3 regions of the Psychrobacillus psychrodurans genome follow, and region 3 is predicted to be linked to each of the others. Evidence: riboswitches for the same ligand, from Rfam matches in the RefSeq annotation. Region 3 holds a riboswitch; each other region holds the start of a gene.
What was found. Region 3 has a riboswitch for lysine ahead of dapA (4-hydroxy-tetrahydrodipicolinate synthase). Riboswitches for the same ligand answer to the same signal wherever they lie in the genome.

Region 1: linked by a shared signal. The riboswitch ahead of ACQCPR_RS13250 (Na+/H+ antiporter NhaC family protein) and the one ahead of dapA (4-hydroxy-tetrahydrodipicolinate synthase) in region 3 are both predicted to bind lysine.
Region 2: linked by a shared signal. The riboswitch ahead of ACQCPR_RS11950 (aspartate kinase) and the one ahead of dapA (4-hydroxy-tetrahydrodipicolinate synthase) in region 3 are both predicted to bind lysine.

The regions. Positions count from the first base shown of each region.
Region 1 covers NZ_CP189791.1:2,715,815-2,720,990, forward strand. Annotated here, with positions in the region: gene ACQCPR_RS13225 (TIGR01457 family HAD-type hydrolase) at 1-395, opposite strand, end outside; gene ACQCPR_RS13230 (DUF86 domain-containing protein) at 382-843, opposite strand; gene ACQCPR_RS13235 (DUF3055 domain-containing protein) at 928-1,194, shown strand; gene ACQCPR_RS13240 (YutD family protein) at 1,410-1,751, opposite strand; gene lipA (lipoyl synthase) at 1,766-2,701, opposite strand; gene ACQCPR_RS13250 (Na+/H+ antiporter NhaC family protein) at 2,811-4,370, opposite strand; lysine riboswitch at 4,451-4,633, opposite strand; gene yunB (sporulation protein YunB) at 4,682-5,176, opposite strand, start outside.
Region 2 covers NZ_CP189791.1:2,469,029-2,474,204, forward strand. Annotated here, with positions in the region: gene ACQCPR_RS11945 (YslB family protein) at 1-242, shown strand, start outside; gene ACQCPR_RS11950 (aspartate kinase) at 626-1,858, opposite strand; lysine riboswitch at 1,954-2,132, opposite strand; gene uvrC (excinuclease ABC subunit UvrC) at 2,323-4,116, opposite strand; gene trxA (thioredoxin) at 4,167-4,481, opposite strand.
Region 3 covers NZ_CP189791.1:3,218,802-3,223,977, forward strand. Annotated here, with positions in the region: gene ACQCPR_RS15955 (LLM class flavin-dependent oxidoreductase) at 1-520, opposite strand, end outside; gene ACQCPR_RS15960 (DHH family phosphoesterase) at 804-1,991, opposite strand; lysine riboswitch at 2,154-2,333, shown strand; gene dapA (4-hydroxy-tetrahydrodipicolinate synthase) at 2,560-3,447, shown strand; gene ACQCPR_RS15970 (DUF1456 family protein) at 3,511-4,026, opposite strand; gene ACQCPR_RS15975 (methyl-accepting chemotaxis protein) at 4,195-5,176, opposite strand, start outside.

The DNA of each region.
Region 1 (5,176 bases), 500 kb from region 3:
GCAGTAGCTAACTTTTCATAATTAATGTCACGATCAATTCCAAGAACGACAACATCTGCCATACCTGTAGTAATGGAAATACCTCTCGATTTAAGCGCATCTTCTAATCCAAGTTCACCAATCATAAAAACTTCTTTGTGCGGTATATACTCGCTAATATAATTTGCGGCAGCAATGGAAGATGAAATAATATGTTCAATATCTACATGAATATCCATAATAGCTAATTTTTCTTGCAGCTGCTTTTGCGTCATAGAAGAGTTATTAGTAACAAAAAAAGGCTGGATCTCATTGCTTTGTAAATAATGTATAAATTCCACAGCTTCAGGAATTGGAGTTTTACCTCTATAGACAGTCCCATCTAGATCCATAAAATATGCTTTATAATTTAACATTAGAATCCTCAGGTAAAAAAGCTGAAACTGGTCCTAATTCATCTATTAGATATGTTTCTACAGCTTTAGGAAATTCTTTTAAGTATTGTAAATTTTTTTCCAGAATTTCTTCCAATTTCTTATGATCTACCGCATAAAATTGACGAACAAGTATTTTCCTGAATTTTATAACTTCTTTTAAAGGACCGTCCATTTCAACTGTTATAACTTTTTCATCTGTTAGAATATCGATAATATCATCGTACCCACCTGGATCACGCATAATAAACCCGTCGATCATCGAATTACCTACATCGATAACAGATTCAATAATATTTTGACCAATCCGCTCGAACGCTAATTTGGATACTTCATCCGCTTGCCAATCTTTTTTTGTCTCTATAATGTTTAACAACTGGTTCATATGTGCCAATGTTAAAGCAATTTTTTTTCTATCTACAAAATACATTGAAAAGCCTCCTAATAGTTGCTCAGTTGATATATACTCCTATTCTATAGTACCATAATTCTATGGTAGGAAGGAGTGTCACTAGTGGAACGATTTTATTTGTACGATGATGTAGAGGATACAAAAACACGATTTGTAGGTTTTACAGGGGAATCCCAAAGATATGATTTAGCTATTTCCCAAAGCTCTCGTTTTTTTGGAAAAGTACTTGTGATGGACATACAATATGGACGGGCAGCTATAATCGGTCCCGATGATGTGGACGAACCAGGCTATCTAGAGCATGTATTTAATAGATCAGAAGAAGAAGCCCTAGAATTAAGAGATTATTTGCGCGAGTTATTAAGTTAAAATAAAGAGACTATTTGTGTTTCCTTACACTTTGGCCTCGCAGATAGCCCTAAAAAACACCCAAAAAGCCCTTAAACTATGTCTTAGCTTGTAATTATCAGCTAATAGCTGATAGCCCATAAATTGCAATATCGGCCCTTTAGCCTCGTGCTATAGCCCATAAATGTGAGATAAGCGCCCATACATCTTCCAACAACAAAAAAACCTTAAGCAGATCATAATTGATCTTGCTCAAGGTTTTCGTTTACTTCTTTTATTGCTTCTACAGAAACTACTTTTGGTGCTACTCCTATTTTCTTCACGACAAAATAGGCACAGCCAAAATTACAGTATTCATATAAATAATCTTTCATCGTCCCTATTTTCGTATCAAATGTAGCTTTGTGACTACGATCCTCAAAAAAACCTTTAAGACGAAGCTGACCATAACCCCAATCGCCCATAATATAATCGTATTTAGTTAATATTTCACTATAACGATCTAAAAAGGCTTCTTCTTTAAATGCCTCACGAAAATCTTCTATAATCTCATAAGTAAAGCCTTCTGCAACTATCATTTAATCACCATCCATTAGCTATTTGGAGTAGCTAGAAGTTCCTCACCTTGCAATTGTCTTTGCTTAGCCGCAGCGTTAACCTGTTCATCTGCGTGATAACTACTTCTAACAAGTGGACCAGCTTCACAATGTGAGAATCCTTTGCTCATGGCAATTTTGCGCAATTCTCCAAATTCGGCTGGGGTATAGTATTTAAGAACTGGTAAATGCTTTTTGCTAGGTTGTAAGTATTGACCTATCGTCATTATATCTACGTTGTTAGCACGAAGGTCATCCATCACTTCTATTATCTCTTCATGTGTTTCCCCTAAACCTAGCATTAACGATGATTTTGTCGGAATACTTGGTTGCATTTCTTTTGCTCGACGCAGTAATTCAAGGGAACGATCGTATTTTGCTCTTGCACGAACTCTTGGAGTAAGTCTACGAACCGTTTCAATATTATGGTTAAGAATATCTGGTTTTGCATCCATAATATTACGGATATTCTGCTCAATCCCACCCATATCAGAAGGTAAAACTTCTATTGAAGTGAAAGGATTTTTTCGTCGAATCGCACGGATAGTTTCAGCAAAAACCTCAGATCCACCATCTTTTAAATCATCTCGAGCAACTGCTGTAACAACAACATGTTTTAGATTCATAATAACAACCGAATCAGCAACTCTTTCTGGTTCTGCCAAATCCAACTCATTAGGTAGTCCGGTTTTCACTGCACAAAAACGGCATGCACGTGTACAAATAGCTCCTAAAATCATAAATGTAGCAGTTCTACGTGAACCCCAACACTCATGTATATTTGGACATTTTGCTTCCTCACATACTGTATTTAGATTATTTTCACGCATTAACTTTTTAAGACCTTTGTATTCATCATTCGTATTTAACTTGATTTTTAGCCACTCTGGTTTTCTTTGGTACTCTGTTTTCGTTGGTTTACACGATGTCATTTCATCTCGACCCCATTCTAAATAAACTAACTACACTGTTGTCAATGTAACATATTATTTAATTGCAAACAACCATACAAATAACAGAGACTTCCAATTTTAAAATTAGCTAAACTACTCTTTTACTTTTGAGACTCCATATAGAGAAAAATAAGATAAGGATGATGACTACCGTTATAAATCCGAAGATAACGGAACCAGTAAGACCTAGTACTAAATATCCAATTGCAGCAATGACTGCACTAACAATCGCATAAGGTAATTGGGTCATTACATGGTCAATTACGTTAACGCCTGCACCAGTTGCAGACATAATAGTTGTATCAGAAATAGGCGAACAATGGTCTCCAAAAACTGCACCTGCTAAAACTGCTGCTAAAACAGGAAGTAGTAATTCTGGCTCTACTACCATAATGATGCTTGCACCTATTGGCAGTAAAATCCCAAATGATCCCCATGATGAACCAGTTGCGAAAGCCATAAAAGCTGTTAAAACAAATAATAAGAATGGGACTATCCCTACTGGAATATTATTTTCTGTAACGATTTTAGCTAAAAACTCACCAGTTCCCAGTGCATTAATTAAAAATGAAAGGGCCCAAGCAAATATTAAAATACCAATAGCCGGTAACATTGAATTAATACCAGAAATAACTGCTTTCCCTAGCAATCCAACATTCGCTTCTGGATTTTGTTTGAATTGACGAGTGTATAATAGTATTGCTAATATACTCGATACAATTCCACCTACAAATAAAGAAAGTGGTACATCTGTGTTCTCAAAAATAACAAATAAGTTCATCACTTTTCCTGAAGCCTGGTACCCTGTCCAAAACATTGAAGCTAGTGTAACAGCTATTAATGATACAATCGGTAAAATTAAATCATTCACTTTTCCATAATTATTTTCCGGGAAATTACCTTGTAAATCACCTGGATTAGATTTATTTGGATCAAAAAGCACTCCTGTTTCTTTTGCACGTTTTTCATGTTTTTTCATCTCACCTAAGTCATTGTCTGTCCATGCTATAAAAAATACCATTGCAAGAGCAGCAATAACATAGAAATTCATCGGGGCCATTATCAGAAATGCCTGAAGTGGTGTATAGTCTGTTACTGCATAAGTAGCGAAAATAACACCTAACTGACTTATTAGAAATGCTCCCCAGCTAGAAACTGGAGAAACTACACAAACTGGTGCTGATGTAGAGTCTATAAAATAAGCTAACTTTGCACGTGATACTCGATGAGAATCTGTAATTGGACGTGCAATCTGTCCAACAGCAAGTGCATTAAAATAATCATCTACAAAAATAATAATTCCTAAGAAGACTGTTAATAGCTTAGATCCACGATTTGTTTTAATACGTTTAACAGCCCATGCTGCAAAGGCGGTACTTCCACCAGATAAGCTGACAATGGCGGTAATTACGCCTAGCATCAATATGAAAGATAATATAAAGATATTGTACACATTTAATCCATTTTCCCAAAACGATGTGATAAAGGAATCCCAAAGAATGTTTAATGAGTCAATTGGCGAAAAGCTTTCTACTAATAAAGCTGCCGAAACGATTCCGGCCCCTAATGATAGCAAAACTCTCTTCGTAACAAGCACCATTACAATCGCTAGTAATGGCGGTAAAATCGAAAATATCGTATTTTCCAAAACAAATCCTCCTAAATATAAAAAGCCAACCTAATGTATATATAGGTTGGCTTTTAGTTAAAATTTTAAGCATAAATTTTATACTCTGTAGCTCTCCATTTATACTGGTGTATAAATGACAGTGTTATTTTTGTTCAAAATAACCCCAACTAGATTTGTCTCGACGATCAGCATCTAATTTCGGCATAACTTCCTTCCGTTTACAATCACAGTTGTCATTCTCCTGTAAACTACTCTTAAGTCATGCGGCCTCTACCTATTCTTATTCATTTCCACTAGTATATCAGTAAATACTATAATTTTAAGGTTTTTTATTTTTCTGGTAATGGTAGTGGAACTTCTATTGATGGAGCTGCATCACCATCGCCACCTGTGTATATATAAGGAACCTGGCCTTGTACAATCCCCATTGCAACAGGTATACTCTGTTCAACTGTACTCATTTTACTTGCTAGAGGAACGATTATTTGTACATTTACTTTAATGTGAATATTGACTTCTACATACGCATTGTTAATACCAAATTTGGTGATTGAAGGTACTACATTTGATTGTACATTACCGATGACGTGAAAACGTATTGGAATTTTCGGGCCTAAATTACCGATAAGGGGAATATTCGTCGCTTGCCCCATTGGCACGAAAAATACGACTCCACCTTGATCCTCCATCGTTTGTTTATCGTACTCGATGTCATCTAAGTAAGGTAGGCTTGAAAAGTCCCCCTGCTCAGCCTGCTCCAAATGGGCCTGAACTAATTGATTTGTATCAGCCAATACACGATTAATTATTTCTGTATTAAATCG
Region 2 (5,176 bases), 750 kb from region 3:
ACGAAGCTGGATGGGGCACTTTGCATTTAGAAAAAACAACAAAAGATTCAGTTTTCTATACGTTAAGTACATATAATCTACCTAGAAGTGGACAGAGTAGAAGTCATCGATTAGAAGCGGGTTTTTTAGCTGAACAACAACAGAAGCTTACTGGTTATTTAACTGAGTGCTACGATGAAGAAGTTAAAAAGAACGGCTTAGTTACTTTACAAATAAAATGGGATTCTAAAACTAAAGGGTAACAGGATAGTCAGCTAATGACTTTTCCTGTTACCCTTTTCAATAAATAAGCGTATATAAAAGTGTCCCGTAAACACAGGGTTTATGTGGCTTGAAAGATTGAATAATACTACTGATTTCCGTTTCAACGCACTTTCATGTTTCAAAGTTAGCGTAACGATACAGAAACAGGCGGATGCTTTCCACTGGGGAGTGATGAGCTATCTCCCTCGCTTACGCGTCGTTGTGATAAAAATCAAACGGTAATAATATAGCAATAAGTCTGTCCAAAGTCTGCAGAAAACGGTAGAAACAGGTTTTGAACTTTAAGAACCAAGCATCTTTTTACCTGTTTTTTTGATTTTATTTGAGATAGTTTAATTTCAACAGTACTTTAAACTATAAATTATTGTACTGATTGATGCGTTAATGCAAGATCAAATTCGTCATGTAATGCATTAGCAGCTTCTATCATATGCTGCTGAGGTACGACAACTGATACTTTTATCTCAGATGTACTTACCATTTTCACAGGAATATTCTCTTTTCTTAATCGGTCAAACATTTGAGCAGCTACCCCTGGGTTTGATACCATCCCTGAACCAACAATAGAAACCTTAGAAAGACCTACTTCAAAATCTGCGAAAGTAAAACCAAGCTCCTGTTTATGTGTTTCTAAAACTGTAATTGTTTCAGCCAAGGATTCCTTTTTAATTGAAAAAGAAACTGCGGGTTTCACTCCATCAACTATCGACTGGACAATTATATCCACGTTAATATGATTTGCAGCTAAAGTAGTAAAAATAGAAGCTAAAGATCCGTTAAATGGCACCTCGTATTCTATAGTTAATCGAACGATATCGGATTCAAACGCTACCCCACGAACTACTAAATTATTTTCCACATCTACTTCCTCCTTCAAAATCGTTCCTTCTCCATCTTTATAACTTGGGCGAACTCGTAATGGAACCTTGTAGTTTTTAGCGAATTCAACCGCACGTGGATGCAATACCCCTGCACCTAAATTAGCTAGTTCTAGCATTTCGTCATATTCAAGTTGTTCCAACCTTCGAGCCTTCTCGATATAGCGCGGATCTGATGTATAAATACCATCAACATCCGTATAAATATCGCAAATTTCTGCTTTGATAGAAGCAGCAATAGCTACAGCAGTTGTATCAGATCCGCCTCTGCCAAGGGTTGTAATCTCTCCTTCTTCTGATATCCCCTGAAAACCTGCTACAATAACCACTTTATTTGAATCAAGTAAACTATCAATTTTAGCGGGATCCAGTTTCAGTATTTTTGCATTTCTATGTATATCATCTGTTATGAGACCAGCTTGAGCACCAGTCAGAGAAATGGCATCTATCCCAATTGCATTTAACCTAATAGAAAGTAAAGCCATCGTAACTTGCTCCCCATTGGATAAGAGCATGTCCATTTCACGTTTTGATGGTGATTCTGCTAATCCAAAAGCAAGGTTTGATAATTCATCCGTTGTTTTACCCATTGCAGATACTACAACAACAATATCATGTCCTTTATCTTTCTCACGTTTCACTCGAGTAGCAACATTTTCAATTTTTTCAGTTGATTCAACTGAAGTACCGCCAAATTTCATTACAATTTTAGTCATGAACATCCGCTCCCTAATTAATCTGTAAGGATTAAAAAATGCTTTCCACATATTGTGAAAAGCATTGTCTCATACACGGTCCAAAAAATCTGCCCATGTGAGATAGCCCTCCAGAATATAAATTCTGACAATTCTACATCTATTAAATGCAGAACCAACAATAGAATAGGAAAAGCTAATCTATGTTTCGGCGAAAAACCCTTTCCACAGCCATTCTAGGAACTTCCCTTCCTCCTGCTGCGTACTGATGTCTAATCGCACCTCTATCTTCACTTAAAATACAGTGAAATATTCAATTACGCCTCGGTGTAAATGCGTCCAGACTTTGAATTGCGTTTACGCATTAACTCCTTCAAAATCTATGACATCCACCAGAAGCTTAACTTGAATCAGCAATTTTTAACCACGTATTTGCGTCGTTTTTGTGTTGAGTCAAGTTAAATTGTTTCAACCATAACACATGATTATTCAGAAGACAATATATTTTTCTGAAAATGATTAACCATGATCTCTGCTTGCTTACTAGGAAGACCCGCTTCCATAAACTCTTCTTTACTAGCAGCTTGTATTTTCTTTAAGGAACCAAAATGCTTTAATAATAACTTTTTCCGTTGAGGTCCGATTCCTTCTATACCATCGAGCGATGATGCAATAGTATGCTTCCCTCTTTGTTGCCTATGGAATGTTATAGCAAAACGATGGACTTCATCTTGAATACGTTGTAGCAAATAAAAACCTTCACTCGTCCGCTTCATCGGTATTAGTTCCAAAGGGTCTCCATATATAAGCTGAGAAGTTTGATGCTTGCCATCCTTTGCAAGACCTGCAATTGGAATATCTAACCCCAATTCATCCTCTATAATTTCTCGTGCAGCTTCAATTTGCCCTTTTCCTCCATCAATAATAATTAAATCAGGCAGTGGCAAGTTTTCCTTAAGTACACGAGTATATCTTCTACGTACAACTTCGCGCATTGCTCCGTAATCATCATGCTTAGCTGCGGTTTTAGTTTTATACTTACGATAATCTTTTTTGCTGGCTCTACCATCAATAAAAACAACCATTGCAGATACCGCATCAGTCCCATGAATATGAGAGTTATCAAAAGCTTCAATTCGCATTGGAGGTGCAATATTCATCGAATCACCAAGCTGCTCTATCGCGCCTATCGTCCGTTCTTCTTGTCTTTCGATTAAATGAAATTTCTCCGTCAGTGCAATTTTAGCATTTTTTTCTGCCAATTCGACCAGATTTTTCTTCGTCCCTCTTTGTGGTACGAAAATCTTCATTTCTAACAGTTTTGAAGACAAGTCAATATCCGTACTCATAGGAACATAAATTTCTTTTGGTTTAATATGTTCTGACTTCGCATAAAATTGACCTAAAAATGTTATAAACTCCTCCTCTGGATCTCGGAAGATTGGAAATAAAGAAACATCTCTTTCAATAAGCTTCCCTTGTCTGATAAAGAATACTTGAACACACATCCATCCTTTATCCACATGGAAACCAAAAATATCTCTGCTTGTGAAATCATTCATCGTCATTTTTTGTTTTTCCATAACTTGTTCAATATGTGAAATCTGATCACGGTACTCTTTTGCTCTCTCAAATTCAAGCGCTTCTGCAGCTGAATTCATCTTCGTAACCAATTCTTTTTTCACTTGCGTATGCCCGCCATTCAGGAAACTAGTAATTTCATGAATGATTTTATCATAAGCATTTGCTTCAATTTTTTTCACACATGGAGCTAGGCACTGACCCATATGATAGTAAAGACAAACTCTATTCGGCATTTTTTGACATTTGCGAAGTGGATATAAACGATCCAGTAGTTTTTTCGTTTCATGTGCCGCATGAGAATTCGGATAGGGTCCAAAGTATTTCCCTTTATCTTTTTTAACTTGTCTTGTAATGATCAGTCTCGGATCTTTTTCAGCAGTAATTTTAATATATGGATACGTTTTATCATCTTTTAACATAATATTGTATTTAGGATCATGTTTTTTAATAAGATGGAGCTCGAGTATTAAAGCTTCCACCTCAGATGAAGTGACGATATATTCAAAGTCAACAATTTCTTGTACTAATCGAAGCGTTTTCCCGTCGTGAGCTCCTTTGAAATATGAGCGCACGCGATTTTTTAATATTTTTGCTTTTCCTACATAGATAATAGTTCCTTGTCGGTCTTTCATTAAGTAACATCCTGGCTCATCTGGTAGGATGGAACACTTTTGTTCGATCAAATCATTATTCATATTATCACCTGTTTAAAAAAACCGGGTACTATGTAGCACCCGGTTTTGAATTATGCGTTTTTTTCTACTAATTGTACTAATGCTTCTTTTGGTTGGAACCCAACAGCCTTGTCTACAGGTTGGCCATCTTTAAATAATACTAGTGTTGGGATAGACATAATACCGAATTGACTTGCAGTCGCTTGGTTTTCATCAACGTCTACTTTTACGATTTTAACTTTATCGCTCATTTCAGCATCCATTTCTTCTAATACTGGAGCTATCATTTTACAAGGTCCGCACCACGTTGCCCAAAAATCTACTAATACTAAACCTTCTTCTATTTCTGTATTAAAAGTTTGATCTGTTCCGTGAACTATTGCCATATTAAAAATTCCTCCTTTGTCTACTATGTAATGATTATAACAGACAGAAATATCTACATCTACATATTAGCTTGAAAGAAAACAACCGATAACAAAACCGAGCAAAACGCCCGATCCTGTAAGAACATAAACATAGATATACCGTTGACGATTTCCGCTCCGGGCGGACGCTTTCCGTGGGGTGAGCGATGAACCATCCCCTCCGCTACGCGTTCGATGGGTTGTTTCATCTGTCTCACTGTTCCCACTGGAGTCGCCGCCCCTACGCTCCAATCAACCGTGTACACTTTTAGTAAAAAGATAGTTGAATGCAATCTCACTTAATTATTCGTAGTATATTTAGATCCGATGTGTTGAAATGGACCATTATACAAAGAAAATTCACTGTCATCAACTATCTTTAAACAATAGCATTTCTTCTAATTCATATTCGACAACAGTATTAACGCTTTCTAAAATTGGATCAATCTTAACATTGTTTTGTCAAAATTTATATTATAGTACTAAGCTATAATTGATTGTAGTGAAATGTGGCGACTCCAGCGGGAAAAGCGTTAGGCGAAGACCCCGCAGCGCAGCGAGGAGGCTGAGGCAATGCCCGCGGAAAGCGTCCACATGTAACGAAAATCACAGGATTATTCATTCTTTAAAATCTTATGAAGACAGTGTACACGATACATTTTCATATACTTTAT
Region 3 (5,176 bases):
GTAGAGGGTTTTGAACGGGACGCGGATATACCCCGCGATTCTGAATAGCAGCTCGATGCTTACCATCCCATGTAACCATTTCAGACTCCCGTATTTTTAATAGCAAATCTAACTTTTCTTCATACAGTTCATCATAGTCTTTTAAGTCATAGCCAAAAAGTGGGAAAGATTCGATAAAGGAACCACGTCCAGCCATGATTTCAGCACGACCATTAGAAATAGCGTCTAATGTAGAAAATTCCTCAAACACTCGCACTGGGTCATCAGAAGAAAGTACTGTTACAGCACTTGTGAGTCTGATTTGCTTCGTCCGTGAAGCAGCTGCAGCTAGAAGAACAGCTGGGGCAGAAGCCGCATAATCCTTTCGGTGATGTTCCCCTACACCAAATACATCTAACCCAACTTGATCCGCTAATACAATTTCTTCAACAACCTCACGTATACGCTCAGCATGGCTAATTACTCTGCCTGTTTTTACATCTGGTGTTGTTTCTACAAACGTTGTTATTCCAATTTCCATTTAATTTGCCCCCTAAATTTCTGCGGTTTCATGGTTTTTATAATTAGTCTGTCGGCATTAATGATACCTTATCATTCTATTTATATTCAATTTTCCGGTTTTATTAGAGGTAGCTATTTTTGGTTTAAATTACCACTCCGCGAATACAGCTAGTTCGAGAGCAAGTAAATCCAGATTGAAAGCAAGTAAGTAAGGACACTCCGCAAGTACTAACTTCTTGAAAGCAAGTATTTAACAGACGAACGCAAGTAATTAGATTAAAATCCTTAGAGTTGAAAAGTCATCATGAATTGTCTCTTTTTTTCACTTCACTCATTAAGTAATCAACGAACAAGTCATCCCTTACCAAAGCTGCCTCATAGTTTCTTTTTAGGAATCGCTCTCCTTCTTCAAAACTAGTAAAGGTTTGTCCTATTTCGGCTTTATTTTTTTCAAGTATCCAATCCTGATTATTTTTTGAATACAAAATGAACGTATCATTTTTTCTATTCATATAAAATGAACCAAATGATGATTGTTTCAAATTATATTGATTTCTTTTTGCATCTTCTAGTATCGGTAGCAGATGGAATGTGTCCAAAACAAATAACTTATAAGCTTCTTCTGTTAAGGTACATCCAGATGCTTTTTGATGTCCTCCGCCGCCGAACTGACCAGCAACTTCAGATACATCAATATGATCATATATAGTACGAAGGGAAATTCTTTTCCCCCCCATAATTACTATCGCTATATAGTCGAGATGTGGATATTCTTTTCCTAGTTCATTGCCTAGCTCTGAATGGTAAGTTTCTGCATACACAATTCCTGCCAAATGTTCCCCTATGGTTACTTGGACTATCTCTCTTTTCTTTCGACGAATATAACGGTCAATCTTGTCTGCTTCCATTTTCAATATTTTCTTTTCAAATTCATCAAAATCAAAATGATCACTTGTACGAAGTCTCTCTAATATTTTTTCTTCGAATTCTTCCATCGATATTAAATAGAATAGTGAGTTAAGCGAGTGAGCTTGGAGGTTCTCATTCTTCTCCCATTCCCACGTATCATACTGTCTAACTAATTCTACAAATTCTGTGAGTGCTGCAGTTGGTTCCAACAATTTGTTTGTTACAAGATATTCATATAACAATGAAGTAGCTGAAGTTAATTTGCCTTCGTGATCTTCTACTAGAATATATCCCCACTCATAATCATTAAAGTGTAAGGCAGATTTGTGATGATCAATTAGTTGGACCTTTCCTTTTGCATTATAAAAATCATTAAGCCTTTTTTCATTGTCTTCATTTGGAGTCAAATCAGTTACAAATAAAAATGTATCTGGCTCATCATTTTCTAAAAAGTATTCAATCTCTCGATTTAGGGAGGAAATCGAATTATAACGCACCTTCACTTGCTCACCAAAAGCAAGCTTTGCTAAAATGCCACATCCGACACCATCTAAATCATTATGAGACAATAATTTATACATCCTTTTCACCTCTTGAATAGTATGGTTTTAACGTATGAAACTTATTAATTATACTGACCTTAAATAGCTTTATATTTATTTTACAGGTAAACTGTTGCATTAGTATTAAAAAACATGTATTATTTTAATAATTAAATATTCTCTTATTTCAAATACATTTGAAGTAAGGATAGAGGCGCGAAGACCATCAGTACACATTTGGAGGATAATGAGATCCTTTGACATTTGTGGAAAGGGGAATTTGCCGAAGTTGAAAGAATCTCATTTTTCTTGAAGCTGGTTCTGCTGTTGAATAAACACTGAATTGTCATATAGGAGACTATATGGAGGGCTATCTTACGCACGGAAATATTACTTTATTTCTATTGCAACAACGAGCCCTCGTTGTTGCTTTTTTGCGTCTACATAACTTGACTAAACAACCGTCAAGTTATACCTCCGGCGGATGTCATAGATTTTGAATTTCGCTAGTGTAATTCAATATCTGTATGTAATTACGTCGAGGCATAATTGATACCGCCCTTCTCCCTGAATTTTTAATAATAAAACTAGAGGATGTGGAGAAGTTATGAATTTTGGACAAATATTAACGGCTATGGTGACTCCTTTTGATCATAATGAGGAAATCGATTTTCCAGCTACACGGAACTTAATAAATTATTTAATAGCCAATGGAACAGATGGTTTAGTCATATCTGGTACAACCGGAGAGTCTCCGACATTAACAGAGGAAGAAAAAGTTAAACTGTTTAAATTTACAGTAGAAGTTGTGAATGGTAGAGTCCCAGTAATTGCTGGTACCGGCTCTTATAACACAAAAGCATCCATCGATTTAACAAGACAAGCAGCTGATGCAGGTGTCGATGGTATTATGCTTGTTGTTCCCTATTATAGCAAACCATCACAAGAAGGATTGTACCAACACTTCCAAGCAATTGCTGCAGTTACATCTTTACCGATTATGTTATATAATATTCCCGGTCGGAGTGCTGTCAATATGTCAGTAGAAACCATTGTAAGACTTTCCGATATTCCCAACATCGTAGCTATTAAAGAAGCTGGCGGGAATTTAGATACAATGACTGAAATTGTTCAAAATACACCTGAGGATTTTTCACTATATAGCGGTGATGACGGGTTAACAATCCCAGTACTATCGATTGGTGGAGCAGGAGTTATTTCAGTAGCATCACATGTTATTGGGAACGAAATGCAAACTATGATTGAAAAGTTTAATAGTGGCAATGTAAAAGAAGCTGCTAAGGATCATCGCAGTCTTTTACCTATCATGAAAGCACTATTTGCAGCACCAAATCCAACTCCTGTAAAATCGGCATTAAATTTAAAAGGAATTCCTGTAGGTGGTGTTCGCTTACCTATGATTCCTTTGAATAAAGAAGAGCTGAATTCTTTACAAGAAGTATTATCCACATTGCAACAAACCGTGAAATTATAGCATTTTCAATTGTCTATAGATAAAGAGGAAGAGCGAACTCAATTATGAATTCGCCCTTCTTTATTAATTTCTATATTTTACCGCTAAACCTTTAAGGAATTTGCGCGCAAAATTATCCCCGCATTCCTTATAATTACGATGCCCTGGTTTTCTTAAAATAGCACCTAGTTCACCTTTAGATACAATAATCCCACCATCATCTAATACTTCCAGCATATCTTCCGTTGTTAACTGTAAAGCTACTTTTAGTTTCTTCAAGAGTATATTATTCACATGATCCTTCTGCTGCTCTGCAGGCTCTGGATTATTAGTAGGTTGTGTTTGTTTTGGATCCTGTTTACCTCTTTTATGTGTGATTAATCCATTCAAAAATGATTCCAACATCTTGTTGTTACACTTCATATGATTTTCATCTTCCACTACTTCTTCATCATCATTAACTTCTTTTGATTTAGTAAGAATTTTAAGTACATCTTCTTTTGTAAGTTCAATGCCACCTAGCTTAAAAATCTCTACCATGTCTTTGTTTTTAATATCTAGGGCATATCTTAATCTGATTAATATATCATTATTTTCCATTTATTAACCTCCTATAAAACTCTCAATATAACCAACATCTTCTCCATTTTACACGATTTCAATTCCACTATGTTATTGCCTTACAAATTTAACTTTTAAATTATTTTCATAAGAAGTAAATATGCCTGGTTTAACACAATTCAGAATTGCATTAGAACCAGGCACTTTTTATTCTGCTGTTTTAGTTGTTTTAAATTTAGAAACTGCATCAGCAAGATTCATAGCAATTGTCGCCAAGTGTTGGGAACTTGCTACTACTTCTTCCATTGAACCAACGGATTCCTCAGCAGACGCAGCTGTTTCTTCTACACCTGCAGCAGATTCCTCTGAAACTGAAGCAATTTCTTGAACAGATGCATTAATCTGTTGGCTATTTGCGCTAACTTGTGCTAAATTCTTTGAAATCTGCTCAACTTTTTCTGTCATTGCATGAATACCACTTGTAATTTCTTTAAATTTTTCACCAGTACGTTGAATCTGTTCTGTTCCATCTGTTACTTCTTTATAACCGTTTTCTAAAGTGGTAACTACTGATTGAGATTCATTTTGTATGGTTGCGACAATATCGGTAATTTCTCCAACTGAATGGGATACTTGCTCGGCAAGCTTTCTCACCTCATCCGCTACAACTGCAAATCCTTTTCCATGCTCGCCTGCTCTTGCTGCTTCAATTGCTGCATTCAAAGCCAGTAAGTTTGTTTGATCGGCGATAGATTGAATAACCTCAACTAGAGTTGATATTTCATTCGTCTTGTCGTCTAATCCTTTTACTCGGTCCACAGAGCCTTTGACAATTCCATCGATATCTTTCATTTTATTAACGGATAGTTCCATTAACTTCTGTCCATCCTCGGCACCTAGTGTCACAAGGTGAGAATCTTCAACAATACCTCTGCTCGACTCGTCTGAACTTTGAATAGCTTGTGCAAAACCATCCATCATTTCAGAAATATCCGATGCACTGGACGCCTGTGTCTCGGCCCCATTTGCAAGCTCATGCATTGTGGTTGCGATTTGCTCACTACCAACTTTAACTTGTTCTGCTGATTGAGATAATTGCTCAGATTGACTTGATAATGTATTGGAAGCCAAATGTATTTCAGAAATAACATTTTGTAAATCTTGTTGCATCTCATTTGTGGCATTGACC